DNA from 4 places in the Acidovorax sp. GW460-11-11-14-LB4 genome. Region 4 is predicted to be linked to each of the others. Evidence: predicted binding sites of a transcription regulator. Region 4 holds the regulator's gene; each other region holds the start of a gene.
The links. The regulator FNR, encoded in region 4, switches genes on or off when oxygen is low (the NO sensors DNR and NnrR bind a similar motif). The targets are predictions, from matches to a motif close to TTGATNNNNATCAA.
Positions count from the first base shown of each region.

Region 1 (7,402 bases), on a different contig from region 4:
CTGGACCTGGGCATTTCTGGCATGACCTGCGCAAGCTGCGTGGGCCGTGTGGAGCGCGCGCTGCGCAAGGTGCCGGGCGTGCAGGAGGCCTCGGTCAATCTGGCGACCGAGTCTGCGCGCATTGCCTTTGTCACGCAGGTGGGCGCTGATGCCGCCGCCATGGAGGCGGTGCTGCGGCGCGCGGTGCGCAATGCGGGCTACGAGCCGCGTGCGGCGGGGCAGGAGGATGCTCCGGAGGACTTGTCGCCCTGGGCCGGCTTTTTACCCGTGGGCATTGGCCTGCTGCTGTCGGCGCCGCTGGTGCTGCCCATGATCGGTGACCTGTTCGGTCAGCACTGGATGTTGCCCGCCTGGGTGCAGTTTGTGCTGGCCACGCCGGTGCAGTTCATCCTGGGGGCGCGGTTTTACAAGGCGGGCTGGCATGCGGCCAAGGCGCTGAGCGGCAACATGGACTTGCTGGTGGCGCTGGGCACCAGCGCGGGTTGGGGCCTGTCGATGTGGCTGTGGCTCACGGCGCCCACGGACCACCCGGGGCATGTGCCGCACCTGTACTTCGAGGCGTCGGCCGTGGTGGTCACGCTGGTGCTGCTGGGCAAGTGGCTGGAGGCGCGCGCCAAGCGCCAGACCACGGCGGCCATCCGTGCGCTGCATGCGCTGCGGCCCGATGTGGTGCATTTGCTCACTAAGCAGGGCGAGGTGGATGTGCCGGTGTCTGAGGTGCTGGTGGGCGACCAATTGGTCGTGCGGCCTGGCGAGCGCATCCCCGTGGATGGCGCCGTGCACGAGGGCCACACGCAGGTGGACGAATCCATGTTGACCGGCGAGCCCTTGCCGGTGGCGCGCGATGTGGGCGCGGCGCTCACGGGTGGATCGATCAATGGCGATGGACGCATCGTGATGGCGGTGACGGCTGTGGGCGCCGAGACGGTGCTGGCCCAGATCATCCGGCTGGTGGAAGACGCCCAGGCCGCCAAGGCGCCCATCCAGCGGCTGGTGGACCAGGTGTCGGCCATTTTTGTGCCGGTGGTGCTGGTGGTGGCGCTGGTCACCCTGGCGGGCTGGCTGGCCATGGGTGCGGGGCTGGAGGCGGCGCTGATCCACGCCGTGGCCGTGATGGTGATTGCCTGCCCCTGTGCGCTGGGGCTGGCCACGCCCGCGGCCATCATGGCGGGTACGGGCGTGGCGGCCAAACACGGCATCCTGATCAAGGACGTGCAGGCGCTGGAGCTGGCGCACAAGGTGGACACGGTGGCCTTTGACAAGACCGGCACGCTGACCGTGGGTCAGCCCCGGCTCACGGCGTTTGAGGTGGTGCCGGGTCTGGACGATACGGCGGTGATGGCGGCCGTGGCCGCAGTGCAAAGCGGTAGCGAACACCCCCTGGCGCGCGCGGTAGTGGCGGCTGCGGGCGAGCGGCAGATCAACGTGGCCACCGCGCAGGATGTGCGCGCGGTGCCCGGGCGCGGCACCGAGGGCGAGGTGGACGGCCAGAGCTACCTGGTGGGCAGCCTGCGCTGGATGCAGGAGCTGGGGGTGGCACTTGGCCCGTTGTCAGACCGCGCGGAGGCGTTGCAGCGCGAAGGCGCCACGGTGTCTGCCGTGGCCCAGCGGGTCACGGAAGGGTTGGCGCTGCGGGCATTGATGGCCTTTGGCGACGAGCCCAAGCCGGGCGCGCGCGAAGCTTTGGCGGCGCTCAAGGCGCGCGGCATTCGCACCGTGATGGTGTCGGGCGACAACCGGGGCGCGGCCGAGGCCATGGCCCGGCGCCTGGGGCTGGACCCGGCCGCGGGCGAGGTAATGGCCGAGGTGTTGCCGGGCGACAAGGCGGCCAAGGTGGCTGCGTTGCAACAGGGCACCGATGGCAAGCACCATCATGTGGCGATGGTGGGCGACGGCGTTAACGATGCCCCCGCGCTGGCGGCGGCCGATGTGGGCATGGCCATGGGCAACGGGACTGATGTGGCCATGCACGCAGCGGGCATCACGCTGATGCGCGGCGACCCGATGCTGGTGGCGGCGGCGCTGGATATTTCGCACCGCACGGTGATGAAGATCCGCCAGAACCTGTTTTGGGCGTTTGCATACAACGTGGCGGGCATTCCGCTGGCGGCGCTGGGTTACCTGAACCCGGTGGTGGCGGGCGCGGCCATGGCGCTGAGTTCGGTCAGCGTGATGGCGAATGCCCTCTTACTCAAGCGGTGGCGCATGTGATAAATACGTACAGCACGGTCATCGATGTCTGGCAAACTGCAACGATTTGTTGCGAATCCGTCGCCTCGGGGGAGGTGCGGCGACCGCATTGGCATAGCTATATCAAGGACGACAGATCATGAATCTCTTCTCGCTCATGCGGCAGTTCACCATACGTTTGCGCATGCTGGGTGCCATTGGCGTGGTGCTGGGCCTGCTGGGGCTGCTGGGGGGCGCGGGCATGCTGGGCATGTTCCGCATCCACAACATGAGCCAGGACTTCATGGACCACTCGTTCGCCGAGGTGGGTTACATGGCCGAGCTGCGGGGCGAAATGGGTGCCATCCGCCAGTTCGAGAAGGACATGATCATTGGCTACGAGAAGCCCGAAGCCGTGAAGGCCGCGCATGCCAAGTGGGTGGAGAGCCAGGACAAGGCCAAGAAGATTGCCAACAAGTTCCTGGAAGGCGAGGAGGACTCTGACAACCCGGTGGTGCGCAACATCGTCAAGCGCCTGGACAGCTACCGCGAGCTGTTTGCGCACGTGGCGCGCCAGCTGGAGGCGGGTGGCTATGACACCGCCACCATTGCCAACCGCATGAGCGGCAAGGCCGTGGCGGAGTTTGCCGAGGCCGACAAGCTGATGGCCGAGCTGGACTCGGTACTGCGCGCGGAGGTGGCCAAGTCAGTGGCGCAGCAAAGCGAAGTGTCCAACCAGACCAAGTGGCTGTTTGTGCTGGCGGTGCTGATCACCGTGGTGGTGGTGGTGCCCACCACGCTCATGAACATGAACTCCATTTGCAAGCCGCTGGAAGACGCACGCAAGATGGCCCAGGCGATTGCGGGCGGCGACCTGTCGCAGCAAATTGCTGCCGAAGGCAAGGACGAAGTGGCCGATTTGCAGCGCGCGCTGCGCGACATGCAGCAGGGCCTGAGTGCGCTGGTGGCGCAGGTGCGCGATGCCAGCGGCAACATCGCCACGGCCAGCCAGGAGATCGCCACGGGCAACCAGGACCTGTCGCAGCGCACCGAGCAGACGGCCAGCAACGCGCAGGAGGCCGTGTCCTCGCTGTCGCAGCTCACGTCCACGGTGCAGCAGACGGCATCGTCGTCGCAGATGGCGAACCAGCTCGCTGCGTCGGCCTCGCAGATGGCCACGCACGGTGGCGGCGTGGTGCAGCAGGCTGTGGCCAGCATGCACGAGATCTCGACATCGAGCCGCAAGATCGGCGACATCATCGGCCTGATCGACTCCATTGCCTTCCAGACCAACATCCTGGCGCTGAATGCGGCCGTGGAAGCGGCCCGTGCCGGCGAGCAGGGCCGGGGCTTTGCAGTGGTGGCCAGCGAGGTGCGCAGCTTGGCACAGCGCAGCGCGGCGGCGGCCAGCGACATCAAGGGCCTGATCCAGAGCAGCGTGACGGCCGTGGACGGCGGCGTGCGCCATGTGGAAGAAGCCGGCACGGCCATGAAGGACATCGTGAGCAGCGTGCAGCGCGTGGGCGACATCATTGGCGAGATCACGGCGGCTGCGTCCGAGCAGTCGGCTGGCATCGGCCAGGTGAACAGTTCGGTGGGCGAGATCGACCGCATGACGCAGCAGAACGCGGCGCTGGTGGAAGAATCCGCCGCCGCTGCCGAGTCGCTGCGCGAGCAGGCCGCGCGCCTGTCGCACGTGGTGCAGCAGTTCCGCCTGGCCGAATCGGCCGTTGGCTATGGCCACGGCAGTGCAGTGGCTGCCCCCTATGCAGACCAGGCTCCCCAAGCGCTGGCCGCAGGCCCTGCGCAGGCACGCCTGACGCACTGACCGCGCCAGGCCTTTTCTTCCCACGAGCCCCGCAGGCCTGGTCTGCGGGGCTTTTTTGTGGGCGGTGCTGCCCGGCGGTTTATTGACCTGCGTCATGGGCGTGCCGGGGAGCGCGTGGCACCCTTGGGGCCTTGTTGAAACTGGGGAGTGCGCCATGCCGTCGATCAGTCTGCGAACCATTCGCGAAGAGCATGCGTCGCTCGCGGCGGTGCTGCACTCGCTGCGCCTGATGCTGGACCAGGGCCCGGGCGACGAGCCCGCTGCGTTCTTTGACGTGATGCGGGCCATGCTGTTCTACATCGACGAGTTTCCCGAGCGCCAGCACCACCCCAAGGAGTCGCAGTGGCTGTTCCCCAAGGTGGCCGAGCGCTCACCCCAGGCGGCCGAGGCCATCGTCCAGCTGGAGCGAGACCATGCCGGCGGCGAGGCCGCCGTGCGCGAACTGCAGCACCTGCTGCTGGGCTGGGAGCTGATGGGCGATGCGCGCCGCGAGGCGTTTGCGCTGGCGCTGGAGCGCTACATCCGCTTTTACCTGGAGCACATGCGCCTGGAAGAAACCGTGGTGCTGCCCGCCGCGCAGGAGGCCCTGCAGCCGGGCGACTGGACCGCCATCGACGCGGCCTTTGCCAGCAACACCAACCCGCTGGCCCCCGGCAAGCCGCGCGATGCGGCGTATGACCGGCTGTTCACCCGCATCGTCATGCGGGCGCCCAGTCCGATCGGGCTCGGCTCACCCTCCTGAGCGACTGCGCCGCTTGGTGCTGACTGCGGCAGGCGACCGCTGGCTCGCGCAGCGGCAGCTGCAACCGGTGCGGCCCCATGGGGCCGTTCCGGCGCGGTGCAGATTCAGGCGCTGAGCGCCGGGTAGTCCGTGTACCCCTCGGCCCCGCCGCCGTACAGCGTGGCGCGGTTCACCTCGTTGAGCGGTGCGTTGGTTTTCAGGCGCGCCACCAGGTCGGGGTTGGCGATGAAGGGGCGGCCAAAGGCCACGATGTCGGCGCCCTTGGCCAGGGCGGCATCGGCCAGCTCGCGGGTGTAGGCGTTGTTGACCATCCACGCACCCTTGCCGCCCGCTGCACGGTAGGCGGCCTTGAGCGCGGCGTAGTCGAAGGGGCGGCCTTCCACCTCGCGCGGGCCGCCGGTGGCGCCTTCGATCACGTGGATGTAGGCCAGGCCCAGCGGGCCCAGGTGGCGCACCACGTGGTCGAACAGCGGCTGTGGATCGGCGTCCACGATGTCGTTGGCGGGCGTGACGGGTGACAGGCGGATGCCGGTGCGGCCACCGCCGATTTCCTCGACGATGGCGCGGGTCACTTCCAGCAGCAGGCGCGCGCGGTTGGCGATGCTGCCGCCATAGTCGTCGGTGCGCTGGTTGGCGCCGGTCTTGAGGAACTGGTCGATCAGGTAGCCGTTGGCTGCGTGGATTTCCACACCGTCAAAACCCGACGCAATGGCGTTGCGCGCGGCGTGGCGGTAGTCCTGCACGATGCCGGGGATCTCTTCGGCATCGAGTGCGCGGGGCATGGAGGTGGGGGTGAATGTGGGCACGCCGTCCTTGATGAGCACGGTCTTGGTGTTGGCCTGCACGGCCGAGGGCGCCACGGGGGCGGCGTTGCCCGGCTGCAGGTCGGTGTGCGAGACACGGCCCACATGCCACAGCTGCACCACGATCTTGCCGCCGGCGTCGTGCACGGCGCGGGTCACCTTCTTCCAGCCGTCCAGCTGTTCGGTGCCATAGAGGCCCGGCACATCGGCATAGCCCTGGGCTTGCGGGCTGATGGCCGTGGCTTCGGAAATGATGAGACCGGCACTGGCGCGCTGCGCGTAGTAGGTGGCGACCAGGTCGGTGGGGATGGCCTCGGGCGAGCGGTTGCGCGTGAGCGGCGCCATGGCAATGCGGTTGGCCAGCTGGAGGTCGCCCGCGCGGGTGGGTTCAAACAAAGAGGTCATGTTGAAGGTGTCCTGTAGAGGTACGTGCAAACAAAGCAGCCTTGCAGCTTAATGCTGCAGCGCAAAACGTGCAGCGCACTGGCGTCAACAAGGGCACCGGTTTTGTGTTAACCGAGTCGCTCAAGCCCGTCACGTCTGCAGCACCGTGGCCGTTGCATGAGAATGAAAGGCCATGCCCTTGCCACCGCCCCCCGCACCGTTCCCTGTCTCCCCGTTGCGCAGCCTGTGGCTCGCCGTGGCCCTGTCGATGGGCGCCGCCATCTCGCTGGGCATCACGCGGTTTGCCTATGCCCTGTTGCTGCCGCCCATGCGCGAAGACCTGGGCTGGTCGTACACGCTGGCAGGGGGCATGAACACGGCGAACGCGCTGGGCTATCTGCTGGGTGCTCTGGCCACACCCTGGCTGTTGCGGCGCGCGGCCCCGGGCGCAGTGCTGGTGGTGGGCGCCGTGATGGCCACGGTGTTCATGGGCCTGAGCGGATTTTTCACACAGGCAGCGCCCTTGCTGGTGCAGCGCCTGCTGGCCGGCGGGGCCAGTGCGCTGGTGTTCATTGCCGGGGGGCTGCTGGCGGCCCGGCTGGGTGCCCAGGTGCCGGGGCGCAGCGGCTTGCTGCTGGGCCTGTACTACGGCGGCACGGGCTGGGGCATCACCCTTTCTGCGCTGCTGGTGCCTGCGGTGCTCGCAGCGGCCCCAGCACTGCACAGTTGGACCTGGGCCTGGTGGGCGCTGGCGTTGGCCTGCGTGGCAGCCACGCTGGCGCTGCTGTGGCCGGCGCGGGTGTTGAGCGGGCTGGCTGCACCTGTGGCGGCTGCATCCGGGACCACACCGGCGGCTGCAGTGCCCGACCGCGTGCGCTGGCGGGCGCTGGCCCCTGCGCTGCTCGGCTACGGCCTGTTTGGCGTGGGCTATATCGGCTACATGACCTTTGTGGTGGCGCTGCTGCGCGAGCAGGGCCGGGGTGCGGGCGAGGTGACGTTGTTCTACGCCTTGCTGGGGCTGGCCGTAGTGCTGTCCTCACGCATCTGGGCCGGGCTGCTGGACCGCAGCCGGGGCGGAGAGGCCCTGGCGCGCCTGAATGCGCTGCTGGGCGTGGCCACCCTCCTGCCCGCCGTCACGGGCGCGTGGCCGGTGGTGTTGGCCTCGGGGCTGCTGTTTGGCGGGGTGTTTTTGTCGGTGGTGGCATCGACCACGGCGCTGGTGCGGCACAACCTGCCGCAGGCGCTGTGGGCCAGCGGCATCAGCGCGTTCACCATCGTGTTTGCGGCCGGGCAGATCGTGGGGCCCACGGTGGTGGGCTGGATCGCCGACGGGCCTGGAGGCCTGGCGCGCGGGCTGGTGTTCTCGGCCTGCGCGTTGTGGGTGGGGGCGCTGGTGGCGTGGCGGCAGCGCCCCTTGTAGCCCTGGCCTTACTTCAGCAGGCCTTCGGCCTTCATCGCGGCTTGCACCGCGGGGCG
Region 1 is NZ_JBWKYJ010000023.1:32,416-39,817, reverse strand. It holds gene AC07X4_RS10935 (heavy metal translocating P-type ATPase) at 1-2,211, shown strand, start outside; gene AC07X4_RS10930 (methyl-accepting chemotaxis protein) at 2,330-3,997, shown strand; gene AC07X4_RS10925 (hemerythrin domain-containing protein) at 4,152-4,739, shown strand; gene AC07X4_RS10920 (alkene reductase) at 4,844-5,947, opposite strand; gene AC07X4_RS10915 (YbfB/YjiJ family MFS transporter) at 6,120-7,346, shown strand; gene gstA (glutathione transferase GstA) at 7,355-7,402, opposite strand, start outside.
Region 1: the regulator FNR is predicted to act here: its motif matches at 4,080-4,093, upstream of AC07X4_RS10925 (hemerythrin domain-containing protein).

Region 2 (7,402 bases), on a different contig from region 4:
GCAAAAAGAACGCGACAAAGAAAAGGAACAGCGCGAAAAGCAGCTGGCCGAACAGAAAAAGGCCGAGCAGGACAAGCAGAAGAAGCTGGCCGAAGACAAACGCAAGGCCGACGAGGCCGCCAAGCGCAAGGCAGAAACCGAGGCCAAGCAACTGGCTGAACAGCGTGAGGCCAACCTGCGCCGCATCCAGGGCATGGCCGGGGCCACAGGGGGCGAGAACGCCACGGGCAAAGACAAGGAGAGTCGCAGCCCCTCGGGCAGCTACGGAGGCAAGGTCGCGGCCAAGGTCAAGCCCAACATCGTGTATCCAGACGCCATCTCGGGCAACCCGCGCGCCGAGGTGGAAGTGCGGCTGTCACCCGACGGCACCATTGTGGGCAAGCGGCTGGTGCAGTCCAGCGGCAACAAGGCCTGGGACGACGCGGTGCTGCGGGCCCTGGACAAGACCGAAACATTGCCGCGCGATGTGGATGGGCGCGTGCCTCCGTCACTGACCATTGGCTTCCGGCCCCAGGACTGAGCGGAACTCCGAGCCTTGAACGGGCTTGTCCCACCGCAGCGGATCCCCGGCCCTGCCGATGCGCTGCCAAGGCCCACGCGCGACGCGCTCACCGCCTGCGACTGAAACCCCGTAGCAGTTGGCGCTGGCACGCTGGACTGAGCCGTGACCCGTGAGGCCCAAAAGCAAAGCGCCCGGCAGAACCGGGCGCTTTTTTTGGTCTTATACGCCTGTAGCGCTAGTGGAACATGCGCTGCAAGCTATACATTCAATAGCAAACCACCGTTGTGCATCAGCGGTCGCGCCGCTCCATGCGGCGGTTCAGGTTCAGCGCACCCAGCGTGCAGGCCACACCCGACAGCAGGTACACCGTCACTGCCAGCAGACCGAACTGCGACGACAGATACAGGGCCACCAGCGGTGCGAAGGCTGCACCAATGATCCAGGCCAGGTCGGCCGACAGGGCGGCGCCGGTGTAGCGATACTGCGGCGAGAAGTTGGCCGTGACCGTGCCCGATGCCTGGCCGTACGACAGGCCCAGCAGCACAAAGCCCAGCAACAGGAACATGGTGCTGCCCACTTCGCCGGTGTTGAGCAACACCGGCGCCATGAAGCTGAACACGCCAATCAGCACGGCCATGCCGCCCAGAAGCTTGCGGCGGCCCAGGTGGTCCGACAGCCAGCCCGACACCATGATGGCGCCCGCCGCGAGGAACGCGCCGACGATCTGCACGCCCAGGATCTGGGTGACTGGCTGGTCGGAGTAAAGCGTGATCCACGACAGCGGGAAAACCGTGACTAGGTGGAACAGTGCAAAGCTGGCCAGCGCCGCAAAGGCGCCCAGCAACACGTTGCTGCCTTCATCACGCATGACGCGGCTCACAGGCACGGGCTGCAACTCGCGGTCCTTGAGCAGTTCGGAGTACGACTGCCCCACCACCAGACGCAGGCGGGCAAACAGGGCCACCACGTTCACGGCAAAGGCCACAAAAAACGGATAACGCCAGCCCCAGGCCAGAAACTCTTGCACCGTGAGGCTGCTGTACAGGTAGGCAAACAGGCCCGCAGCCAGCACAAAGCCCAGAGGCGCGCCCAGCTGGCCGATCATGGCGTACCAGCCCCGGCGCTCTTTGGGTGCCGACATGGCCAGCAGCGACGGCAAGCCGTCCCACGAACCACCCAGCGCCAGGCCCTGGCCCACACGCAGGATCAGCAACGCCACGATGGCTGTAGTGCCCACATCCTTGTAGCCCGGCAAAAAGGCCATGCCCACCGTGCAGACGCCCAGCACGAACAGCGCAATGGTCAGCTTGGTGCCCCGCCCCCAGCGCCGCTGGATGGCCATGGAGATGGCGGTACCCACCGGGCGGACCACGAAGGCAACGGCCAGCAGCGCAAAGGCCATCAGCGTGCCGTCCAGGCGCGACAGGAAGGGAAACAGGAAGGACGGGAAGACAAGAACGCAGGCGATCCCGAAAACGAAGAAGTCGAAATACTCGGACGAGCGTCCGATGATCACGCCCACAGCGATTTCGCTGGGGGTGACGTCTTCATGCGTATCAGCCCGCGAGAGAGAGGCGGCGCTTTCGTGAAAACCGGCCGCGGGGTAAGTGGCAGTGGCGGGGCTGCTCATGAACATGGCTCCTTGACGTTGTGTAGCGAACTCAGACCGTTCCGTTCTACACGCAACTTCTGTGGGCCACAAGTGCGGTTTCACTATGCCGACTGCAGGAAATGTCCTTCAAAGCCCTTGAATGCACCACATTGGTGCAAAAACAGCCTGCGCTTTTGACCTTGGACAAAATGTCCAATCGACAAAAAAGCTAGCGCTAGTACATTCGCACACATCCCGTTATCCGCGTTTACCCTGAAACGCATTGATCGCGCTCTACACATGCTCAAACTTCCCCAACTTCGTGGGCCCACCTGGCTGCTCGCCCTGACAGCGCTGGGTAGCCTGGCAGGCTGCAGCAAGGCTGTCGTGCTCAACCCTGCCGGTGACGTCGCTGCCCAGCAAGGCCAGATGGTCATCACCGCCACGCTGCTGATGCTGATCATCATCGTGCCCGTGATCGCGCTCACCCTGCTGTTTGCCTGGAAATACCGCCAGGGCAACACCGAGGCCGAGTACGACCCGGAATGGCACCACTCCACCACGCTGGAGCTGGTGATCTGGACCGTGCCGCTGCTGATCATCATTGCGCTGGGCGCCATCACCTGGATCGGCACCCACAAGCTGGACCCCTACCGACCTCTCGACCGCATCGACGCGCAGCGCGCCGTCCCCGCCGATGTGAAGCCGCTTGAAGTGCAGGTAGTGGCCATGGACTGGAAGTGGCTGTTCTTCTACCCCGAGCAAGGCATCGCCACCGTGAATGAAGTGGCGGCCCCGGTGGACCGCCCGATCCTGTTCAAGCTGACGGCCACATCCACCATGAACGCGTTCTACGTGCCAGACCTTGCCGGCATGATTTACGCCATGCCCGGCATGCAGACCGAGCTGAACGCGGTGATCAACAAGCCTGGCGTGTTCAAGGGCATGTCGTCGCACTACAGCGGCGCGGGTTTCTCGGGCATGACGTTCAAGTTCCATGGCCTGAGCAACGAGGACTTTGCCCAGTGGGTGCAAAAGGCCAAGACCGAAGGCAAGCCCCTGGACAAGGGCACCTACCTGAACCTGGTCAAGCCCAGCGAACGTGATCCGGTGCAGCGCTTTGCCTCGGTGGAAGAAGGCCTGTACGACAAGGTGCTCAACCGCTGCGTCGAAGACGGAAAGATGTGCATGCACCACATGATGGCCATCGATGCTCTGGGTGGCGACGCTTACATGCGCGCTGCAGGGCTGAACCTGCCCCAGGACGTCTGCACCGTGCAAAACGCCGCCCAGGTGGTGGCCGCACTCGAAACCCGCAACGTACCGGCACCAACGACTGGCGCCAGCATCCGTCAATGAGCACTCCTATGTCCTCCGAAACCCTTTCTCCATCCCACTGGGCGCTGGGCCGCCTGAGCTGGGACGCCGTACCGATGGCGCATGAGCCCATCGTGCTGGCCACCTTCATTGCCGTGGTGTTGGGCGGCCTGGTCGTTCTGGCCGGTATCACCAAGTTCCGCCTGTGGGGCCCCCTGTGGCGCGACTGGATCTGCAGCATTGACCACAAACGCATCGGCATCATGTACATGATCCTGGGCCTGGTGATGCTGCTGCGCGGCTTTGCCGACGCCGTGATGATGCGCCTGCAGCAGGCCATGGCCTTTGGCGACAACATGGGTTACCTGCCTCCGCACCACTACGACCAGATCTTCACCGCCCACGGCGTGATCATGATCTTCTTCGTGGCGATGCCGCTGGTCACCGGCCTGATGAACTACCTGGTGCCGCTGCAGATCGGCGCGCGCGACGTGTCGTTCCCGTTCCTGAACAACTTCAGCTTCTGGATGACCACTGCCGGCGCCGTGCTGGTGATGGTGTCGCTGTTCCTGGGCGAGTTCTCCACCTCCGGCTGGCTGGCACTATCCAACCTGGGGGCGCAGAGCCCCAGCACCGGCCTGGATTACTACATCTGGGCGCTGCAGATAGCGGGGGTGGGCACGACGCTCTCGGGCATCAACCTGATCGTGACCATCATCAAGATGCGCGCGCCGGGCATGAGCCTGATGAAGATGCCCGTGTTCACCTGGACCGCCCTGTGCACCAACGCACTGATCGTGGCGTCGTTCCCCGTGCTCACGGCCGCACTGGTGCTGATGTCGCTGGACCGCTATGTCGGCACCAACTTCTTCACCAACGAGCTGGGCGGCAACCCCATGCTCTACGTGAACCTGATCTGGATCTGGGGCCACCCTGAGGTGTATATCCTGGTGCTGCCCGCGTTCGGTGTGTTCTCCGAAGTGGTCGCCACCTTCAGCAAGAAGCGTCTGTTCGGCTACACGTCCATGGTGTATGCCACGGTGTGTATCACCATCCTGTCGTACCTGGTGTGGCTGCACCACTTCTTCACCATGGGTTCGGGTGCCAGCGTGAATACCTTCTTCGGTATCACGACGATGATCATCTCGATCCCCACGGGCGCGAAGATCTTCAACTGGCTGTTCACCATGTACAAGGGCCGCATCCGCTTTGAGCTGCCCATGATGTGGACCGTGGCGTTCATGGTCACGTTCGCTATCGGCGGCATGACGGGCGTGCTGCTGGCCGTGCCCCCGGCCGACTTCGTGCTGCACAACAGCCTGTTCCTGATCGCCCACTTCCACAACGTGATCATCGGCGGCGTGGTGTTTGCCATGTTTGCCGGGATCAACTACTGGTACCCCAAGGCGTTTGGCTACAAGCTGGACCGCACCTGGGGCGTGCGCTCCTTCTGGCTGTGGCTGGTGGGCTTCTGGGTGGCGTTCACGCCGCTGTATGTGCTGGGCCTGATGGGCGTCACCCGTCGTGCCAACCACTTCGAAGACCAGTCGCTGCAGATCTGGTTCGTCATCGCTGCCATCGGCGCGGCCATGATTGCCGCCGGCATTGGCTGCTTCCTGATCCAGCTGGTGGTCAGCTTCCTCAAGCGCGAACAACTGCGCGACTGGACGGGCGACCCCTGGGACGGCCGCACGCTGGAATGGGCCACCTCTTCGCCTCCACCCAACTACAACTTCGCCTTCACCCCTGTGGTGCACGAGATCGACGCGTGGTGGGACATGAAGAAGCACGGATACAAGCGTCCTCTGGCGGGCTTCCAGCCCATCCACATGCCTGCCAACACCGGCGCTGGCGTGGTGATCTCGGGGCTGTCGCTGGTGTTCGGCTTTGCACTGATCTGGCACATGTGGCTGCTGGCGGGCGTCTCGTTTGCGGCCGTCGTTCTGGCCGCCATCATCCACACGTTCAACTACAAGCGTGACTTCTACATCCCGGCATCCGAAGTGATCTCCACCGAAGAAGCCCGCACACTCCAACTGGCCCGCCATGTCTGATATCCGCATCCACGCTGGCGCCGCAGCAGGCGCCCTGGCCCCGCGCGAGTACCACCTCGCGCACGAGCCCCATCCTGAAAACGGCACGGCCCTGGGTTTCTGGCTGTACCTGATGAGCGACTGTCTCATCTTTGCAGCACTGTTCGCCACTTACGGCGTGCTGGGCCGCAGCTATGCCGCAGGCCCCACCGGCGCGCAGCTGTTCGACCTGACCCTAGTGGCCATCAACACCGCCTTCCTGCTGCTGTCGTCCATCACCTTCGGTTTTGCCATGCTGCGCAAGCAGCTGGGCGACGTGAAGGGCACGCTGCTGTGGCTGGCGGTCACGGGCGTGTTTGGCCTGTGCTTCCTGGGCCTGGAGCTGTATGAGTTCTCCCACCTGCTGCACGAGGGCGCAGGCCCGCAGCGCAGTGCCTTCCTGTCGGCGTTCTTCACGCTGGTGGGCACCCACGGCCTGCACGTCACCTTCGGCCTGATCTGGCTGGTGGTGCTGATGGTCCAGATTGGCAAGCATGGCCTGATCCCCGAGAACAACCGCCGCCTGATGTGTCTGTCCATGTTCTGGCACTTCTTGGACGTGGTCTGGATCGGCGTTTTCACCTTTGTGTACCTGATGGGGGTGCTGTAAATGAGCGCACAACACGCAACACACGCGCACGATGCGCATGGGCATGACGATCACCACCACGACGCAGGCCCCCACAGCACCTTTTCGGGCTATGTGATGGGGTTTGTGCTGTCCGTCATCCTCACGGCCATTCCCTTCTGGCTGGTGATGGCCAAGGTGATTGCGGACCGCAACACGGCTGTGCTGGTGCTGGGCGGCTTCGCCGTGATCCAGATCCTGGTGCACATGGTGTTCTTCCTGCACATGAACGGCAAGATCGAAGGCGGCTGGACGCTGCTGTCCACCATCTTCACCGTGGTGTTCGTGGCCATCGCCATCGCGGGGACCTTGTGGGTGATGTTCCACATGAACGCCAACATGATGCCCGAGCACCCCACGCCCACGCCGCCCACGCACGAGGCGCCTGGACACTCCACGCCCTGATGCCTGCAGCCCCCACCATCATGGCACTGCCGCGCCGGGGGTTGCGCCGCGCAGTCCTGCTGGTGCTGGGCATGGCCCTGTTCCTGGGCTTTGTGTCGCTGGGCACCTGGCAGGTCCAGCGCCGTGCCTGGAAGCTGGATCTCATCGAAAGAGTAGACCAACGGGTGCACGCCGCACCAGCCGCACTGCCCCCTGTGGAGCAATGGTCTGACATCCGTGCCGCACAGCATGAGTACCTGCCGGTGGTCTTTCAGGGCCACTGGCTGCCCGGCAAAACGGTGCTGACGCAGGCGGTCACCGAGCTGGGCGCGGGGTTCTGGGTGATGACGGCCCTGCAACGGGATGACGGTACCCAGGTGCTGGTGAACCGGGGCTTTGTGCCCCAGGAGCAACGCGCCCAATGGCTGGAGGCCCAGCCACCCGCCGATGGTACGGCCACCGTCCAGGGGCTGTTGCGCATGCCAGAGCCGGGCGGCGGCTTTCTGCGCACCAACGACCCGGCGCAACAGCGCTGGTACTCGCGCGACGTGGCGGCCATCAGCAGCGCGCTGGGTCTGACCCGGGCGGCTCCATTTTTTGTGGACGCCGGACTTCCGGGTACCGCAGCGGCTTCTTCAGCCGCCTCCGGCTGGCCCCGCGCTGGCCTGACCGTCATCCGGTTCCACAACAGCCACCTGGTGTACGCCCTGACCTGGTATGGTCTTGCGCTCATGGTTGTCGTTGCCGGCTGGTATGTGGCACGCTATGAGCGCCGCCTGGGCGCACGGGCCACCAGCCGCCTACCGACCAACGATGAACACCCTCCCACAACGCCCTGACCCTGCGCTGGCCACTGCGCCGCGCAATGCACGTTCCGCCGACGCCGCCGCCGGGATCAAGAACCTCCA
Region 2 is NZ_JBWKYJ010000067.1:20,294-27,695, reverse strand. It holds partial or broken gene tolA (cell envelope integrity protein TolA) at 1-520, shown strand, start outside; gene AC07X4_RS19385 (MFS transporter) at 792-2,132, opposite strand; gene cyoA (ubiquinol oxidase subunit II) at 2,394-3,452, shown strand; gene cyoB (cytochrome o ubiquinol oxidase subunit I) at 3,461-5,464, shown strand; gene cyoC (cytochrome o ubiquinol oxidase subunit III) at 5,457-6,092, shown strand; gene cyoD (cytochrome o ubiquinol oxidase subunit IV) at 6,093-6,515, shown strand; gene AC07X4_RS19360 (SURF1 family protein) at 6,515-7,333, shown strand; gene AC07X4_RS19355 (ATP-binding protein) at 7,308-7,402, shown strand, end outside.
Region 2: the regulator FNR is predicted to act here: its motif matches at 2,288-2,301, upstream of cyoA (ubiquinol oxidase subunit II).

Region 3 (7,402 bases), on a different contig from region 4:
CACAGCACTAGCAGCAAGCCCGCGGGCAAGGTGCGCAGCAGTGCGGCGGTGAAAGGCCGGTCGGGCGGCAGCAGCTCGGTGGTGACGATGTAGGTCGAGCCCCAGATGACCGGTCCGAGCGCTGTGGTGAGCGCATCCAGCCAGGCGGAGGAACTTGCAGAAGCACGTGAAGCAGCCATATATTTATCTTCAAATCAAGACAAAAACTCTACCATACAATCTCGAATTCAAGACAAATCAACCACCACAAGCCCATGGCCACCCCACGCCAACCCGACGCCGTCGACGCCATCCTGGCCCAGTGGAAGCGCGAGCGCCCCGACCTGGACGCGAGCCCCATGGGCCCCATCGGGCGCATCAAGCGCTGCGCCGCGCTGCTGGAGCGGCGGCTGGATGAAACCTTTGCCGAATTCGGCCTGAGCCGCTGGGAGTTCGACATGCTGGCCACGCTGCGCCGCAGTGGCGCGCCCTACTGCCTGGCGCCGACCACGCTGTTCTCCACGCTCATGGTCACGTCGGGCACCATGACGCACCGCATGGCCAAGCTCGAAGCCCAGGGCTGGATCGAGCGCCTGCCCAACCCGGCCGATGCCCGCAGCTCGCTCGTGCAGCTCACGCCCCAGGGGCTGGAGCTGATCGACCGCGCCGTGGAAGCCCATGTGGCCAACGAACACCGCATCCTTTCCGACCTCAAGGCGGCCGATCTGGCCGCGCTGGATGCACGGCTGGCCCTGCTGCTGTCCGCTTTGGAGTCACGCAGAGGCCAGTGAAGACACCCGCCCCTGTGTACTGCGCAGTAACATGGCGGGATGCCTCAAAACCACCTCTACATCCTCACCGGCGCATCGCGCGGCATGGGCCTGGCCATGGCCCAGCAGCTTTTGCGCAGCGGCAACACCCTGATCTGCATTGCCCGCAGTGCCAACGACGACCTGGCCGCCGAGGCCCGGGCCGCAGGCGTCACCATTGAACAGTGGCAGCAAGACCTGTCGCAGGGCGAGCAGGCGGCCCATAAGCTGCAAGCCTGGCTGCAGGCCCAGGGCCCGCAGGCGTTTGCCAGCGCCACCCTCATCAACAACGCGGGCATGATCCCGCGCATTGCGCCGCTATCGGCCAGTGACGTGGACGACCTGGCCACCGCCCTGCGTGTGGGGCTGGAAGCGCCCATGCAGCTCACCGCCGCCTTCCTGGGCGCGACGGACACCTGGACGGTGCCGCGCAAGGTGCTCAACATCTCCTCGGGCCTGGGCCGCCGGGCCATGGCCTCGCAGGCAGCCTACTGCGCCGCCAAGGCGGGCATGGACCATTTCACCCGCTGCGTGGCGCTGGACGAGGCCCTCAAGCCCCATGGGGCCAAGGTATGCTCGCTGGCTCCCGGTGTGATCGACACCGACATGCAGGTCCAGCTGCGCGGCGCCGACCCGGCCGCCTTCCCGGACCGCCAGAATTTCGCCAACCTCAAGACGGGTGGCCAGCTCACATCGCCTGCCGACGCCGCCACCCGCGTGCTCGCCTGGCTGGAGCGCGCAGACTTCGGCACCAACCCGGTGGCCGACGTGCGCGAGGCGTGAACCCGATTACTCCTATTTTGATAGCTGCTACCGCATGATTCACTAGCGCTTGCAGCCGTTTTGACCTGAATTTCTCTGAAAGGACCTCCCCATGACCCGTGAAGTCGTCGTCGTCAGCGCAGTGCGCACCGCCATTGGCACCTTTGGCGGCAGCCTCAAGGACGTGCCCCCCACAGAACTGGGTGCAATCGTGGTGCGCGAATCGCTCGCACGCGCCAACGTGGAAGGCAAGGACGTGGGCCACGTGGTGTTCGGCCACGTAGTCAACACCGAGCCCAAGGACATGTACCTGTCGCGCGTGGCGGCCATCAACGGCGGCTGCGCCGAGGGCACGCCCGCATTCAACGTCAACCGCCTGTGCGGCTCGGGCCTGCAAGCTATCGTCAGCGCCAGCCAGTCCATCCTGCTGGGCGACACCGACGTGGCCATTGGCGCCGGAGCCGAGAACATGAGCCGCGTGCCTTTTGCCAGCCTGAACATGCGCTGGGGCGCCCGCATGGGCGACACCAAGATGGTGGACATGATGATCGGCGCGCTGCACGACCCCTTCCACAACATCCACATGGGTGTGACGGCCGAAAACATCGCCGCCAAGTGGGGCATCAGCCGCGAAGACCAGGACAAGCTGGCGGTCGAGAGCCACAACCGCGCCGAGCGCGCCACGCAGGCCGGTGTGTTCAAGGACCAGATCGTGCCCGTCACCTTGAAGAGCAAAAAGGGCGACGTGTTGTACGCCACCGACGAGCACTTCCGCCCCGGCGCCACGATGGACGACCTGGCCAAGCTCAAGCCCGTTTTCATCAAGGAAAACGGCACGGTGACGGCTGGCAACGCCTCGGGCATCAACGACGCCGCCGCCGCCGTGGTGCTGATGGAAGCCGGTGCTGCCAAGGCCCGTGGCGCCAAGCCCCTGGCCCGCCTGGTGGCCTACGCCCACGCTGGCGTGGACCCCAAGTACATGGGTATCGGCCCCGTGCCCGCCACGCAGCTGGCGCTGAAGAAGGCCGGGCTCACCGTGGCCGATCTGGATGTGATCGAAGCCAACGAGGCCTTCGCCGCCCAGGCCTGTGCCGTGACCAAGGACCTGGGCCTGGACCCGGCCAAGGTCAACCCCAACGGCTCGGGCATCTCGCTGGGTCACCCCATTGGCGCCACCGGTGCGCTCATCACCGTCAAGGCCCTCCACGAGCTGCAACGCATCCAGGGCCGCTATGCGCTGGTGACGATGTGCATTGGCGGCGGCCAGGGCATTGCGGCTATTTTTGAGCGCCTCTGACCTGCACGCGGGTGCGCACACTGCCATCGCCACCCGCGATGCTGCCACCTGCTATTGGCAACGCGAGCGCCACAGTCGATCAGCGATCATTGTCGCCCGCTGCCCCAGATCAGCCGGGCCACCGCAGCCGCACCCAGCGGCCTGGCGGCGACCCGCACACCACTGAACCGACGGAGACACCTCTCACCATGATGCGCACCCTGCTTTCCTTCACCGCCCTCGCCTTCGCGCTGGGCACCACGGCCCACGCCCAGGCGCCTGCGCCCGCTGCGGCATACCCCGCCAAGCCCATCCGCCTGATCGTGCCCTTCCCGCCCGGCGGCGGCACCGATATCCTGTCGCGCCTGGTGGCCACCAAGCTCACCGAAAGCGCCAAGTGGACCGTGGTGGCCGACAACCGCGCCGGCGCAGGCGGCACCATCGGCATTGGCGAGGCAGTCAAGGCTGCGCCCACCGGCTATGACCTGGTCATGGGCCAGAAAGACAACCTGGTGATCGGCCCCTGGCTGTACAAAAACCTGCCCTGGGACCCCACCAAGGACCTGACCGCCGTGGCCCATGTGGCCTACACGCCCGTGGTCATTGCCACCAGCGCGAACTCCAAGTTCAAAACGCTGGCCGACGTGGTGACTGCTGCCAAGGCAGCGCCCGGCACCATCACCTACGGGTCGCCCGGCAACGGCACCTCGATCCATCTGGCAGGCGACCTGTTCGAAAAGGCTGCGGGTATCAAGCTCAGCCACATCCCTTACAAGGGCTCCAACCCTGCGCTGATGGATGCGCTGTCGGGCAACGTGGACCTGCTCATGTCCTCGGTGCCATCGGCCATGGCCCAGATCAAGTCGGGCAAGCTGCGCCCGCTGGCTGTGACATCGGCCAAGCGCAGCTCGTCCATGCCCGAAGTACCCACCGTGTCCGAGTCGGGCTTCAAGGACTTTGATGTGAGCACCTGGTACGGCGTGTTTGCGCCCGCAGGTACACCGGCCACCGTGGTGAACGTCGTCAATTCAGAAATCAACAAGCTGCTGGCCACCCCCGAGATGAAGGCCGCCATCCACGCCCAGGGTGCCGAGCCGGAGGCCATGTCGTCCGCTCAGTTCAACACCCTGCTCAAGACCGACTACGCCAAGTGGAAGGGCATTGTGGAAGCCTCGGGCGCGAAGATTGAGTGACCCCCTGAGGCGCTTTGCGCCTTCCCCCTGAGGGGGACGCACCCGGTGGACTGGCAGAGCCAGCTCCACGGGTGCACTGGCCTGGAGAGCGCCTGGTCCGCGAACAACGGACAGCAGGTGATGCGCGACATCATCGAGAACTGAAATAAAAAACGGCTCCTTTCGGAGCCGTTCTTCATGGGGGAGCGTGTTCAGTCCCGCACAACCAGCACGGGGATGTGCACTACACCCAGCACACGCTGCGTGACGCTGCCCAGCACCAGCTTTTCCAGGCCACGGCGGCCATGCGAGCCCATCACGATAAGGTCGGCGCCGGTGCTCTCGAGCGCACGCAGGATGCCGTCGTGCACCGCATGGCCCTCCCCAACCACGGTGGTGACCTGCACACCCGTATCGGCCATGGCCTTCTTGGTGGCGTCCAGCGCGGCATTGGCCTCGGCTGTGGCGGCGCTGATGTATTGCGCCTGGCCGTAAGCAAAGTCGGCGCCAACGCCGGTGAAGGGATAGGGGTCGATCACGTACACCGCCGTGACGGCGCTGCCAAAGGTCTTGGCCAGGCCTGCGGCCTTGGACACGGCCAGCATGGAGGTCTTGGAACCGTCGACAGGAACCAGAATGTGTTTGAACATGGTGCTACTCCTTGAATGAGGGGTGGGACCAGGCTTGTGGCCTGACCATGGGTGACAGTGTGAACCGCCACCATACCCCGCATCTTGATTCGCATCAAATCGGATGCACTTCTGCCGCAGTGTTCAGGCCCTGGACGGCGCCAGCCCCACCACGTCCGCACCCTGGAAGTTGCCCCGCCGGCAGGTCACCACCAGGGTGTCGCGGTAGCCTCCGTCTGTGAGCGGCTGGATGGGCGTGGACTCGTGGATCATGCGCGCGTCGTCCAGCAGCAGCAGAGACCAGGGCTGCGTCAGCGTAAAGCGTTGTCCGGCAGGGCCGTTGGCCTCAAACACCCGCGTCTCGCCACCCTTGACGCCCTCGCGCCCCACCAGAAACACCGCCACCAGATCCACCCCGTCGCGGTGGGCACCTTCGGGTGTGGGGCGACCAATGCCGTCGGTGGTGTCGATGCGGAACTGGTGCGCCTCTACAAACCAGGGCACCGGTGCCTGCGGCCCGGCAAACACGGCGTCCGACACGCCCGCCAGCGCGGCCAGCAATTGCTGCCACACGGGCTGCGCCACGGTGGCGGGCTCCATGGGGGCAAACCAGCGCTCCATGCCGCCGTGCAGCGCGTTGTACTCCACGGGCTGCCAGTGGGCGCGGTGCGGCACCTGCTCCATCCGGCCCTCCTGCAGCACAAAGCAGGCGTGGCGACGGCGGCGGTAGCGGCCACCGTCCTTCAGGAATTCATCGGGCGGCAAGGCTGCCCAGTCGCTGTTGAGTGCCAGCAGCGCCGACAGGTCAGCGCCAACCCACTCGGCAACGGCCTCAGGGCTGAGCACGGCAAAGCCGCTGCTTTGCAGCTGGCTGGCGACGTCAGCCGGTGTAGTGAAAGGGGGAGAAAAGGAGACTTGGGCCATAGAGGCCCGAGCTTAACCGCAGCCGCCACCACGGGTTCTGCGATGGCGCAAACAGGGTGGGTGCAGTGTGGGGGCCGCATCCGAGTCCACGCAACCTGCCAGCCCCCGTGGTCGCAAGCCGCTCAGTCCCGGTTGCCATGACCCTTGCCACGGCCTTCACCCTTGCCATGCCCGCGGTCATGGTCACGGTCGTGTTTGCCGCCGCGTCCACGGTCGTCATCCCAGCGATGGTCATCGCGCCCGCGCGGACCCTGGTACGGGTTGCCACGGCGTGGGGGCGGCTCCTGCACAAAGTACACCGGCTGGCTGCAGGCGTTGTAACGAGCGCAGTGTTTGCCCCAGTTCTTGGCATGGCCGGGCGGCACATACAGGTAAATGGGCGCACGCGGCACCACCACAGCAGGGCGCTGGATGATGACGGGCTCTGCGTAAATCAGCGGCGGTGGCGGTGCATTGCCAATGTTGATGCGGCCATACACGCCGGGTGCCAGTTCGCCCCCCACGGTGGCATTGACGTAGGCCTGCGCATGCGCGCCGCCCGCCAGGCCGAGGAGCGCGGCCGCAGCCGCACCCGAAACAAGAAGACGGATCGTGGGAAACATGGTGTTTTTCATGGAAAGCTCCTGCTGACTGCCACACCGTGCACGCAAACAGTGTGTGCACAGGGAGGGCGGCCCTGTGTGAGTCACAAGGCTTCTTGTACCTTACACCTTTCAGACGCTACAAAATGTCAGCCAATGGCGACAGTTGTTGGCGCGAGAGGAGGTACCGCGAGGCCTTGGCTGCCGGCGCCCAAGCCCGATATACGTCCACCGGCATCACGACGCCGTTGCACTGGCAGCCGCCTGCTGCAGTGCCTCCGCCGGCCCGGGGCGCCCGAACAGGTAGCCCTGCCAGGTGTGGCAGCCCAGCCCCGCCAGCATGTCGCGTTGCTCCTGGGTTTCGACCCCCTCGGCAATCACCCCCAGGTCCAGGCTCTGGGCCAGGGTCACGATGGTGCGGGCAATGCTGGCGTCATTGGCGTCGGTGAGCAGGTCGCGCACAAAGCTTTGGTCGATCTTGAGCTGGTCCAGCGGCAAGCGCTTGAGGTAGCTCAGGCTCGAATAACCCGTGCCAAAGTCGTCCAGCGAGAAGCCCAGGCCCGATGCACGCAGGGTGTCCATGCGCTGGATGGTGTCCTCCACATCGTCCAGAAGCAAGGTCTCGGTCAACTCCAGCTTCAGCCGGTGCGGGTTGGCGCCGGTTTCTTCCAGCACGCCCAGCACTTCGTCCACAAAGTGGCTGTGGCGGAACTGCCGTGCGCTCACATTCACGGCCAAGGACCAGTGGGCAGTCTGCGGGTCGCGTGCCCACTCCACCAGTTGCAGGCAGGCCGTGCGCAGAATCCACACGCCCAGCGGCACGATGAGGCCCGAGGCTTCGGCCACTGGAATGAACTCGGCGGGCGACACCAGCCCGCGCTGCGGATGCTGCCAGCGCACCAACGCCTCGGCGCCCACAATGCCTCGCTGCTGGTGGATCTGCGCCTGGTAATGCAGCAAGAATTGCCCCTCGCGTAGCCCGTCGCGCAAGCCCGCCTCCAGCAGGGTGCGCGCGGTCACGTTGGCCTGGGTGCGCGGGTCAAAGAACCGCAAGGTGTTGCGGCCTGCGCCCTTGGCCTGGTACATCGCCATGTCACCGTGCTTGAGCAATTCGTCCACCGAGCCGCGTGCATCGGCATACAGCGCAATGCCTATGCTGCAAGAACTGTGGTGCGAATGGCCGTCGAGCTGGTAGCTCTGGCTGAGAGCCTGCAGTACCGTGCGCCCCACTGTTTCGGCCTGGGCGGCCGCTTCGTGCGCCTGCGGGCTG
Region 3 is NZ_JBWKYJ010000039.1:28,217-35,618, reverse strand. It holds gene AC07X4_RS14785 (EamA family transporter) at 1-179, opposite strand, end outside; gene AC07X4_RS14780 (MarR family winged helix-turn-helix transcriptional regulator) at 255-770, shown strand; gene AC07X4_RS14775 (SDR family NAD(P)-dependent oxidoreductase) at 810-1,571, shown strand; gene bktB (beta-ketothiolase BktB) at 1,663-2,847, shown strand; gene AC07X4_RS14765 (tripartite tricarboxylate transporter substrate binding protein) at 3,036-4,019, shown strand; gene AC07X4_RS14760 (universal stress protein) at 4,211-4,648, opposite strand; gene AC07X4_RS14755 (2OG-Fe dioxygenase family protein) at 4,772-5,551, opposite strand; gene AC07X4_RS14750 (hypothetical protein) at 5,674-6,165, opposite strand; gene AC07X4_RS14745 (EAL domain-containing protein) at 6,370-7,402, opposite strand, start outside.
Region 3: the regulator FNR is predicted to act here: its motif matches at 4,733-4,746, upstream of AC07X4_RS14760 (universal stress protein).

Region 4 (7,402 bases):
CAATAGTTACGCAGATTATCACCAGTTCCAGTGACGTGGCGAAGAACCGACAGGCCGCGCAGCGATCCGGCAACACTTGACTGAAAGCGGGCCTGGCTGGACCACCCCGGTCCCCGCGACAAAGGCATCGCCCACCTTCCTGCCGCGGGGCGACTGGGGTGATGTGGACGGATCAACGCCGCGCGCTCAGCGGCACCAGAGCGACGGCTTGTAAATGAGATCCATCCACAGCGCCCAGGCAGCTACCGCGCACAGCATGGCGCCTGCGGCCCTCGTGCCCCACTGCGCCCGCGCGAGATTCAGGCGGTTGCGAAGGCTGCTCCAAGCCCAGGGGCCGCCCACCAGCCACACCCCGCTGCCCACTGCAAACAGAGCCATGGTCAGGGCACCCTCCAGCGCCCCCCCGCTGAGCGCCGCGACCAACAGGGCCGAATAGAGCAGTCCACAAGGCATCAGGGCCCACAGGACCCCGGCCGCCATCACTCCGCCCGGTGCCCCGACCAGCGGACGAACACGCGCCCACACGGAGCGGCCCGCCTGCTCCACCCAGGCAGGCTGCCGCGACTGCACCATCATCATGAGCCCCCAGGCCATCACCGCCACATGCATGAGTGTCCAGGCGGGGCGCAGCGCGCTGGTTTGCTGGGTCAGCCATGCCAGACTGTCCATGGCCAAGGCCGCCAGTGCACCTGCGCTGGCATACCCCACCAGGCGCCCTGCGTGAAAGGCCATGGTGCGCTGCAGCGCACCACCACGCGGCGCCCAGCGCACCTCCTGCTCCGCACCACCGTCCGCCTGTGGTGCGCCGCCCTGCCGCACCAATGCTCCGCACGGCGCGGAACACATGGCCAAGCAATGGGACCCGCCAGCGAGTCCCATGAGCAAAGCAGTCCAGCCAACAGTGGCAAGCATAGGTGTCAGATGATGCGCGAAAACCGGGCGCGGTTGCGGTCCGCCTGCAGATAACGGTCAAAAACCATGGCGATACCGCGCACGAAGAACCACCCGGTGGCGGTCACTTCAATGCCCTCCGGCCCCACCCGTACCAACCCCTGCTCCTGCATACCCTCCAGCTGCGCCAACTCTGCTGCGAAGTACTGGCGGAAATCGATCAACCACGCCTGCTCCATCGGCTCGAACAGCAGCTCGCCCTGGCACATCAGGGCCATGATGGCCGCGCGGCGCACCAGGTCGTCGCGGGTCAGGGCGAGCCCGCGGACCACAGGTAGCCGCCCCTGGTCCAGGAAGTCGTAGTACTCGTCCAGCGTCTTCGAGTTCTGGCTGTAAGTCGCCCCTACCCGGCCGATGGCCGATACGCCCAGCCCAATCAGGTCGCAGTCTGGCTGCGTGCTGTAGCCCTGGAAGTTGCGGTGCAAGCGTCCCTGGCGCTTGGCCACAGCCAGTGCGTCGGTAGGCAGAGCAAAGTGGTCCATGCCCACATAGACATACCCAGCGTCCATGAACGCATCGAGTGAGCGCGAGAGCATGGACAGCTTGCTCGCGCCTGTGGGCAATTCGGCGGAGATGATGCGACGCTGTGGCTTGAAACGCTCCGGCAAGTGTGCATAGGCATACAACGCAATGCGGTCAGGCCGCAGCTGCGCCACCTGCGCCAGCGTGCGGTCAAAAGACTCTGGCGTCTGGCGCGGCAGGCCGTAGATCAGGTCCACGTTCACCGAATCAAATCCCAGCGAGCGGGCGGACTCCACCAGTGCAAAAACCTGCTCTGCAGGCTGAATGCGGTGCACGGCCTTTTGCACTTCGGCATCAAAGTCCTGCACGCCAAAACTCAGGCGGTTAAAGCCCAATTCAGCCAGGAGCGCCAGACGCTCGGAGTTGACCGTGCGCGGATCCACTTCGATCGAGTATTCGCCCCCGGGCGCCAGCGTGAAGCTGCGCTTGAGCATGGCCATCAGCTCCCGCAAGCCCGCATCGGAGAGGAAGGTGGGCGTGCCACCGCCCAGGTGCAATTGGCTCACCACCTGTCCTACGCCACAGTGCGCGGTGTGCAGGTCGATCTCGCGGCTCAGATAGCGCAAGTAGACCTCGGCGCGGTCATGGTGTTTGGTGATGATCTTGTTGCAGGCGCAGTAGTAGCACAGGGATTCGCAAAACGGGATGTGCACGTACAGGGACAGCGGCATGGCCTTGGCCAGCGTGCCCGAACGGCGCTGTTGCAGCGCCAGCACATAATCTTCCTGACCGAAGGCCTCCACAAATCGGTCGGCCGTTGGATAGGACGTATAACGGGGCCCTGGCACGTCAAAGCGGCGCAGAAGATCTGGCGAAACAGCAGTCATGGGGAAATTTCCTTGCGTACACCTTGACTGTGCCGTAGGCTCCGGGACATGTCCTTGACCTGCATCAAGTGAACCAACAAGCGATACGGCGACAATTTGATGAAGGTCAGCCGCTCGCCCGCGCCCTGTATTCAGGTTCGTGTACGGCATGCACGATATGCTCGACCAACAACCCAAGTCCATGTGCCTATGAACCCGCTCACCATCAAAGTCGCCTGCTCCAACTGCAACCTCCGCGAGCTGTGCATGCCCGTGGGCTTGAACGAAGAGCAGCTCCAGCGCATTGACGAGGTGGTTGCCGTCCGTCGCAAAGTCAAACGCGGAGGGACGCTGTTTCGCAATGGCGAGTCCTTCACGTCCCTGTATGCCATCCGCACCGGGTTCTTCAAGACCTGCGTGGCCACAGAAGACGGTCGCGACCAGGTCACGGGCTTTCAGATGGCGGGCGAGATCATCGGGCTTGACGGTATCGTCAATGACCACCATACCTGTGATGCGGTGGCACTTGAAGACGCCGAAGTGTGTGTCATGCCCTTCGACCGCATTGAAGAGCTGTCACGCGAAGTCACAGCCCTGCAGCACCACGTGCACAAGATCATGAGTCGCGAGATCGTGCGCGAGCACGGCGTGATGTTGCTGCTGGGCAGCATGCGTGCCGAAGAACGCCTGGCCGCCTTTTTGCTGAACCTGGTGCAGCGCCTGCATGCACGGGGCTTCTCGCAGTCGGAACTGGTGTTGCGCATGACGCGCGAAGAAATCGGCAGCTACCTCGGCCTCAAACTCGAAACGGTCAGCCGGACCTTCTCCAAGTTTGTGGAAGAAGGGATCGTGGAAGTCAAACAGCGCCATGTGCGCATCCTCGACACCGATGCCCTGCGACGCATCGTGAACAGCCAGCAGACCTGCCACTGACGACACTGACACCGAGCCACTTCCACGCGGAGGGCCGGTTCCGCACCAAGTACAACCATCTCTTGCGAAACGGCATGCATTGCATGCCCAGACAAGCAGGCGAAAAGGGTTCAGGGGCAGGACGATGTCTTGCGGCAATCGTCGGGGCGCTCCCCATCGGGCACCGGGCACCGGTTGACCTCGAACGGAGACATGGACAGCAGTGTCGTCAATGCGCTCGTGGCCATGGTGATGGCCCAAAACACAAAAAATGCGAGGGTGTACACCCCTTGCCGTGACAGCGCCAGGGGCTGGCCGAACCAGTGCAGGTCCTGGGGGTCCACCATGGCAAAAACCAGCATCTCCAGCACGCCCGCCATCAAGAAGGCGGGCCATGCAATCCACATCAGGCGTTGCGTCCACATATCGGTTCTGTCTCCTGGTGCTGCCTGGGGTCGCTGGGGGCAGCGACCGGAGGGTTGTCAGCGTGGTTGGTCTTGCACAGGGGTGGCCGCATGGTTGCGGGCCTTGAGGGCCGGTGCCAGGCTTTTCTCCGGCGCCACCAAGGTCTTATTGATCTCAATGCCCTGGCGGTAGTAATCCTCGGCTACCACCGGGTCAGGCCGAGAAATCGCCAGCCACAGCGTCACAAAGCCAGCCACGATCACGATGGCAGGCCCGGCAATCACCAGCCACACATGGCCGAACTTCCACCAGGGCACGGGAATTGCCGGTGTCGCGATGGCAGGGTTTGAAGACATGGTGCTCTACTCCTCAACAATATCGGTCAAAGTGCGGCCCTGAAAGGCCCCACCGGGATGCCGCTCAACGCGGCACAAGAAACACGGATTTTTCCGTCACATGGGCAGCTGCCCCTACGGCCTGCACGTCAAACTGAACCGCATGCGAGCCCGAAGTGGCAGAACCGTACGGAATCTGCAAACGCACGGCCACCCAGCGCGACTCTGCTGCGCCAATATCCACTTCGGCCTCGGAGGCCACCTCCAGCCCCTCCAGTCCACGCGCGCTGATGCGGTAGCGCTGTTCGCCCTCCGTGGCATTCATGATCTGCAGCCGGTAAATATTCTCCAGTTTGCCCCCCGCCACAATGCGCGAGAGCGCGGCCCGGTCACGCACGACATCCACCTTCAGCGGCGTGCGCACCACCAGGCTGGCCAGCATGGCAACGCACAGTGCTACCAGTACGGCGGTGTAGATCAGCACACGCGGACGCAACACGCGACGCAGCATCTGGGACTGCGTCCAGCGCTTGGCCACGCCGTTCTGGGTGGAATAGCGGATCAGGCCACGCGGGTACTGCATCTTGTCCATCACCGTATTGCAGGCGTCCACACACAACCCGCAACCAATGCACTCATATTGCAAGCCCTTCCGGATATCGATGCCCACCGGACAGACCTGCACACACAGCGAGCAGTCAATGCAGTCGCCAAGCCCCTGGGCCTTGTAGTCAATGTTCTTCTTGCGCGGGCCGCGCTGCTCGCCACGCTCAGGGTCGTAGGTGACGATGAGCGTGTCTTTATCAAACATTGCGCTCTGAAAGCGCGCATAGGGGCACATGTACTTACAGACCTGCTCGCGCATGAAGCCTGCGTTGCCGTAGGTGGCAAAACCGTAGAACAGCACCCAGAAAATCTGCCAGCCGCCTTCAAACGCCAGCAGCTCGCTGCCCAGTTCGCGGATGGGCACGAAGTACCCTACGAAAGTGAACCCAGTCCACAGGGCCACGGCGATCCACACCACCTGCTTGAGAAACTTTTTGCGGATCTTCTCGAACGTCCAGGGACCGTTGTCCAGACGGAGGCGGGCACTGCGATCGCCTTCGATCTTGTGCTCGATCCACATGAACATTTCGGTGTACACCGTCTGCGGACAGGCAAAGCCACACCAAAGGCGCCCTGCCACGGCGGTGAAGAGGAACAGCGACAGCGCCGAAATGATCAGAAGGCCGGTGAGATAGATGAAATCCTGCGGATATAGCACCAAGCCAAAGATGTAGAACCTGCGAGCCCCCAAATCAAACAGCACCATCTGGCGCTGGCCCCATTCAAACCACGGCAGCCCGTAAAACACCAGCTGCGTCAAAAGCACCATGCCCCAACGCCAGCGCGCAAACAATCCGCTGATCGAGCGCGGGTAGATCTTCTTTTGCGCTTCGTACAGCGAGATGATCTCGCCCGCAGAGGACGCATCGGCGGCGACTGGCGTAATCGGGATGACCTTGCGAGCAGGCTCGCTGGGTGTGCTCATGGTGTCGCTTTATGAACGGAGGACAGGCTTACTCTGAAAAGAAAACCCGGGCAGTGCCTCAAGCACCGCCCGGCGGACATATCAACGTGCAGCCACCTGCTTGTTCGACAGGCCCCACACATAGGCAGAGAGTACGCCGATCTGCGCCTCGGTCAACTTCTCGGCCTGTGCAGGCATCTGGTTGACCTTTCCGTTGTTGATCATGGCCGTGATGGCAGCCTCGCCCCAGCCATGCAGCCAGATGTCGTCGGTCAGGTTGGGTGCACCCAGTGCCTGGTTGCCCTTGCCATCCATGCCGTGGCAGGCCGCGCAAGCCGCAAATTTGGACTTGCCCAGCGATGCACGCAGCGAGTCGTGCGGGCTACCCGACAGGCTCAACACGTAATGCGACAGGTTGCGCACGTCTTCTGGGGTTCCCACGGCCGCTGCCATAGGAGGCATGTTGCCGATGCGGCCCTTCTCCAGCGTCTCGCGGATCTTTTCGGGTGTGCCGCCATGCAGCCAGTCGTTGTCCGTCAGGTTCGGGAAGCCCTTGCTGCCGCGTGCATCCGAGCCGTGGCACTGCGCGCAGTTGTTCATGAACAAGCGCTCGCCAATGGCATGGGCCTGCGGGTCCTTGGCCACGTCTTCGGGCTTCATGGATACAAAGCGGGCATACAGGGGCTCCAGCTCCGTCTTGGCCTTGGCCATTTCGGCTTCGTACTCCCCCTTTTGCGTCCAGTTGAGCTTGCCGGTAAAGCTGCCAAGACCTGGGTAGGCAGCCAGGTAGCCCAGGCCAAAGACGATGGTGATGACGAACAGCCACACCCACCAGCGCGGCAGGGGGTTGTTCATTTCGACCAGGTCCTCGTCCCAGACGTGGCCGGTGGTGTTGTCGGAGGTGGCAACCACCTTCTTGCGGCCTGCCATCCAAAGCAGGATGCCGCAGGCGATGATGCCGACCAGGGTCAGCGTGGTCACAAAGACCGACCAGAAGTTGCTGGTGAAGTCACTCATGGGGTGTTCTCGTTCTGGTGAAGGTCAATCTGTCTCGAAAGGCAGCTGGGCTGCCTCGTCGAACCGGGCCTTGTTGCGGCCTCGGTAGGCCCAGACCCAGATGCCAATGAAGCAGGCCATCGATGCCAGAGTGGCGACGATGCGCATGGTGGTGATGTCCATGGGATATCTCCTTTGCTTACTTGAGCGCACGGCCCATGACTTGCAGGTAGGCGATGAGCGCGTCCTGCTCCGTCTTGCCCTTGACCTCGCCCGCCGCAGCAGTGATCTGCTCGTCGGTGTAAGGCACGCCCACGGTGCGCAGGGCCTTCATGCGGGGAGCCATCACTGCAGGGTCCACCTGGTTCTTTTCGAGCCAGGGGTACGCGGGCATGTTGGACTCGGGCACCACATCGCGGGGGTTGTTCAGGTGGATGCGATGCCATTCGTCGCTGTACTTGCCACCCACGCGGTGCAGGTCAGGCCCCGTGCGCTTGCTGCCCCACTGGAAGGGATGGTCATACACAAACTCGCCCGCCACCGAGTAGTGCCCGTAGCGCAGCGTCTCGGCGCGGAAGGGGCGGATCATCTGCGAATGGCAGTTGTAGCAACCCTCGCGGATGTAGATGTCGCGGCCCGCCAGCTGCAGGGCGTTGTAGGGCTCCACGCCCTTGACGGCCTCGGTCGTGGACTTCTGGAAGAACAGGGGCACGATCTCGACCAGACCACCAATGGCGATCACGATCAGGATGAGCACGATCATCAGAAAGTTGTTGGTCTCCACCTTTTCATGGGAGAAACCGGTCGAAGCAGATGTGTTGTTGTTGGACATGAATGATCTCCTTCGGACTCAAGCGTGGGCCGCGTTCACAGCAGGAATGGCCACCTTGACCGAACGGCCCGAGATGGCAGTCAGCCACACGTTCCAGGCCATGACCAGCATGCCGCCCAGGTACAGCAAGCCA
Region 4 is NZ_JBWKYJ010000018.1:42,589-49,990, forward strand. It holds gene AC07X4_RS09420 (sulfite exporter TauE/SafE family protein) at 187-912, opposite strand; gene hemN (oxygen-independent coproporphyrinogen III oxidase) at 918-2,300, opposite strand; gene fnr (fumarate/nitrate reduction transcriptional regulator Fnr) at 2,490-3,212, shown strand; gene AC07X4_RS09435 (hypothetical protein) at 3,323-3,616, opposite strand; gene AC07X4_RS09440 (FixH family protein) at 3,674-3,952, opposite strand; gene ccoG (cytochrome c oxidase accessory protein CcoG) at 4,017-5,462, opposite strand; gene ccoP (cytochrome-c oxidase, cbb3-type subunit III) at 5,544-6,458, opposite strand; gene AC07X4_RS09455 (CcoQ/FixQ family Cbb3-type cytochrome c oxidase assembly chaperone) at 6,483-6,620, opposite strand; gene ccoO (cytochrome-c oxidase, cbb3-type subunit II) at 6,637-7,269, opposite strand; gene ccoN (cytochrome-c oxidase, cbb3-type subunit I) at 7,288-7,402, opposite strand, start outside.